DNA from 2 places in the Paenibacillus sp. FSL P4-0113 genome. Region 1 is predicted to be linked to the other one. Evidence: riboswitches for the same ligand, from Rfam matches in the RefSeq annotation. Region 1 holds a riboswitch; the other holds the start of a gene.

Region 1 (2,206 bases):
TGAGATCAAAATTATAAATGCAGATGCTAAAAAATGAACTTATATTTCGGGATACAGAGTAAAATAAAGATAAGGGCCTACGAGGTCTTTATCTTTTTTTGTTGGACATGCATCGACAAAGATTGTTGTTATAGCGAAAATGTTTATCTAATATAATGAATAAGTTTCGATGCTACTTAGGACAGGAGCTGAGACGTTAATGAATTCTATTTGTGTATTTGCCGGGTCCAGACCTGGACATTCATCGGTATATGTTGAGGCTGCAGGCAAGCTGGGGGAAGCCATGGCTCGCCATCATATTCGTCTGATCTATGGTGGCTCTAGCAGGGGGCTGATGGGAGAGGTGGCGAATGGAATGCTGGCGGGTAACGGTCAGGTCACTGGCATTATGCCCACCCTATTATTTGATGCAGAGATCATTCATCGGGGAGTTACCGAATTTATTGAGGTAGCAAGCATGCATGAGCGTAAAGCGGCAATGAGCGAGATGGCCGATGCGTTTATCGCCCTTCCGGGTGGCTTGGGAACCTTCGAGGAGCTGTTCGAGGTATTGTGCTGGGCGCAAATTGGCATTCATCGCAAGCCCATTGGGCTGCTGAATGTGAATGGATATTTTGACCCGTTAGTAGAAATGGTGCGTCATAGCGTGCAAGAAGGGTTTACCGGGGCTGAGCATCCAGCGTTATTAAGTATCTCTGCGGACCCGGATGAATTGCTACATATGTTAAAAAATAAAGCAGAGAACTTGAAATAAAGCGTTTTTCGTGCTTGCACAACTGATTGAGGCAAGGTTATGATAAGACCCATAATCAAATAGCGGACAGACAAGGTGCCTTTGCGGTTGAGCAAAGGGTAACAGGGAATCGGGTGCAAATCCCGAGCGGTCCCGCCACTGTAAGGAAGAGGATTTTTTTAAATGGTCACTCGTGAAAAACGGGGAAGACGAAAGAATCTGTTGATGCCAAGCCAGGAGACCTACCTTGATCTGTATGCACCGTTAACCTTCGCGGAGAGGATGGGTGTACGAAATCAGGAAATCAGGCACACGTTGCTTTTTCCATGTTGGCTAGAGGTTTGCGTGGATATGAACGTGCAGCAGCGTTTGAAGCGTAAACAGACAGATGGAAAACAACGGCAGGCTGGAGGAAGACAAATCGTGTCTTCTTACGCTGTTTGTTCGTCTGATGAGAGATACGTACATAGAAACCCCATCCGGGTAGGATGGGGTTTTTTTGAGTTACAGGATGTCCATAAATCATTGGAATAGATAGCATAGCTGCCCTGAAAAGGATGAATAGGAGGAGCACGATGAACCCATTAGGAAAATTGCTGGTGATTGGATTTGGACCAGGAGATATGGAACATATCACAAAACGGGCGCTGGATGCGCTGGCCGAAAGTGAGGTCATTATCGGCTACAATACCTACGTTGATTTGATCCGTCCGTTGTTGAACGGACAGGAGATTGTACGTACAGGGATGACAGAGGAAGTGAGCCGTGCGCAGGAGGCGGTTCGCCAAGCAGAGATGGGCAAGAAGGTAGCCGTCATTTCCAGTGGAGATGCAGGAGTCTATGGCATGGCAGGGCTGGTGTACGAAGTGTTGATGCAAAAAGGCTGGCGACGCGAGGACGGGGTTGAGGTAGAAGTCGTACCGGGGATCTCGGCTATTCAGTCCTGTGCTTCGTTGCTGGGGGCGCCGGTTATGCATGATGCTTGCACGATCAGTCTGAGTGATCATCTGACCCCGTGGGAAACGATTGTGAAGCGCGTAGAAGCAGCGGCTTCGGCCGATTTTGTGATTGCATTATACAACCCGCGCAGTGGTCGGCGTACCCGCCAAATTGTGGAGACACAGTCCATTTTGCTTCGTTACCGCGATCCGAAAACTCCGGTCGGGCTGGTGAAGAGTGCTTATCGTGAACGTCAGCAAGTTATTGTAACGACGCTGGAAGATATGCTGAACCATGATATCGGGATGCTGACGACTGTAATCATCGGCAATTCCTCGACGACGGTGTATGACGGCTTGATCGTGACTCCGCGCGGATATCAGCGCAAATACACGCTGGATGCGACCGAGCAGGCGCTCAAGCCGCATCAGCGGCTCCGCACGGAAGCGGAGCCGTGGTCGCTGGATGCGTCGCAGGCTGGAGCAGCTCCAGCCGTGACTGGACCCTCCGCGAGCGGCGCTTCGGTTGCGACGC
Region 2 (2,206 bases), 250 kb from region 1:
CGTGGAATCAGGCTGTCCACCACCTTACGGTTCGCCGCATCCTTGAATACTGGCGATTCCATATTGTACACGATCATATGGGTGCGCAAGGACGGAGCCGACAGCACTTGTAGCCTGTCGTTCTTTTTCAGTACCTCTGCGTTATCAACCGGAATATCCGTCGCTACGTCCACCTCACCGGATTGCAGTGCCATCAGGCGCGAATTCCCGTCCGTAATGAACTTCATCGTCGCTTCAGCCAATCGTGCCTTCTCGCCCCAGTATCCGTCATAACGCTCTACGACCAACGATTGGTCCTTGTTGAACGCTTTGATTTTAAAGGCGCCTGTCATCGCTGGGTAACTCTGTTCATCTTTCATCGATGCCACATCCAGTACAATCGTCGATGGATCAGCTAGATTAGACACCAACGCCGCATTCGGCTGGTTTGTCGTGATCTTCAAGGCCAGCGGGCCGCTTACATCAATGGACTTCACATTCAGTAAATCCTTCGCCAGATGGCTTTTCTCAATAGAGCGTAACAAAGACGCTTTTACACTTGCTGCATCCATACCTTTTCCATTATGAAAAGTGACTTTATCCTGCAAGCTGAACGTCCAAACTGTAGGGCTATCCTGCTTCCACTCCTTTGCCAGCCAAGCGACAGGCTCCAGCTTTTCATTCAAACGTACCAGTGTCTCACCTGCACCGGATCGCATCACATCCCAGCTATTATCTCCATGCGGGTCAACGCCTGACGGTTTCCATGTATACGCCATTACCAGCTTTTTATCTGTCGCTGTTTGTTGTGCTGACGCGTTTTCACCCTTGCCGGAGCTATCCGACGTCCTATTGCTGGCACATCCCGAAAGAGCCATAACTGCCAGCAGCATCACCCCTGTACATATCAACCATGAACGCCTGCTACGATTGCTAATCATTCGATGAATCCCCCTCTATCTTGTAAAACCGCATAAAACTAACGCAAAACGCGAAAAAAGCATTCCAGACCACTTAATTAGCAGTCAGAAATGCCTTCAATATAAAATGTCAGAACTCACCTCGAAGCCAACTCCAAAAACATAGAAGGGATCAGATCGGTTTCAGACATTCCGTATGCAGCACGCCTAACCACCTCCCCAGCATCCCGTGGGTCTGACAGTGATGTCAAAACAGGCAGGTCTCCTGACTCCAGGCGTATCTTTCAGGCCTTCCCGGTTCTTCACAATTCCAGTGGCTGTTCTGAAAGCTCCAGCAGTATCCTGCTGATGCCTGTATACAGTGGCGGGCCCGTGTCGGAATCAACCGAACTTCCCTTTTAAGTGAACATGCTCAACAACTATGTACATCGTCTCTACGAAACCCCATACATAGAGTTGTCCGGCTCACACCTGTTTTCTTCCTTTATTTCTTTTCATTACGATCTTATTTTGTTGTCACAGGCTTGTCAATAAAGGCTGCACAATAATTTAAATTTGAACGATAAGGTAGAAACAAGACATAACCTCCAATTGCGTGCACGCAATTGAAGTGTTAAAATTAGGTATAGAGTAAACCACCGTGTCCGTATACTAAAAAGAGTCTTCGCCGCGCCAACGGCAAAGACTCTTAGGACTTGAAAGGCTGTGGATCACCACCACGGCGCGCTGCATAACTAAATGTCAATGCAAACGAAACCCACCGTTAGGGGCCAACCTAATTACGCGGTGGGTTTTCGCTTGTTCCGAAATTTTCGACGTAGCCAGCGATAAAGTTTACGAATACTAAACGCCAGGCTTAGTAACGTAACCATCCAACGCAACACATCGTAGCACGACACAAGGTTGACCATCGGCTTCACCCCCTTTCGGGAAGCTGCACCGTGGTCCGAAAACATCCACCACTATTCAAAATCCATAAGGTAAATTATACCATGATATCGCCCGCTGCTCTAGCAAATTCTTCTAGTAAGTAAACTGGAAAACGCACCAAATTAGAGCTACCCATTTCATTCCGCAGTTTATCTATATATCCCCAGACAGCAAGGGGATATACTATCTGGATAACCCCATGCCAAACAGCCGGAAAAGAGGCATACGTCCTCTCTCCGGCTATCTTTATTTATTTCTAATCATCAAACCTTCTGTGGAACCTCCTGAACCGTCACGCTTTTGACCGATTCCCCTTGTTTTCTCGTCAAAACGATGTTCAAGACAATCGCTGTAATCGAGCCCGAAACGATACCATT

What was found. Region 1 has a riboswitch for cobalamin ahead of cobJ (precorrin-3B C(17)-methyltransferase). Riboswitches for the same ligand answer to the same signal wherever they lie in the genome.
Region 2: linked by a shared signal. The riboswitch ahead of MKX46_RS14640 (ABC transporter substrate-binding protein) and the one ahead of cobJ (precorrin-3B C(17)-methyltransferase) in region 1 are both predicted to bind cobalamin.

What each region holds. Positions count from the first base shown of each region.
Region 1 covers NZ_JBBPAZ010000001.1:3,178,421-3,180,626, reverse strand. The annotation lists gene MKX46_RS13550 (LOG family protein) at 200-754, shown strand; cobalamin riboswitch at 812-997, shown strand; gene cobJ (precorrin-3B C(17)-methyltransferase) at 1,309-2,206, shown strand, end outside.
Region 2 covers NZ_JBBPAZ010000001.1:3,424,816-3,427,021, forward strand. The annotation lists gene MKX46_RS14640 (ABC transporter substrate-binding protein) at 1-920, opposite strand, end outside; cobalamin riboswitch at 1,138-1,335, opposite strand; gene MKX46_RS14645 (nucleobase:cation symporter-2 family protein) at 2,093-2,206, opposite strand, start outside.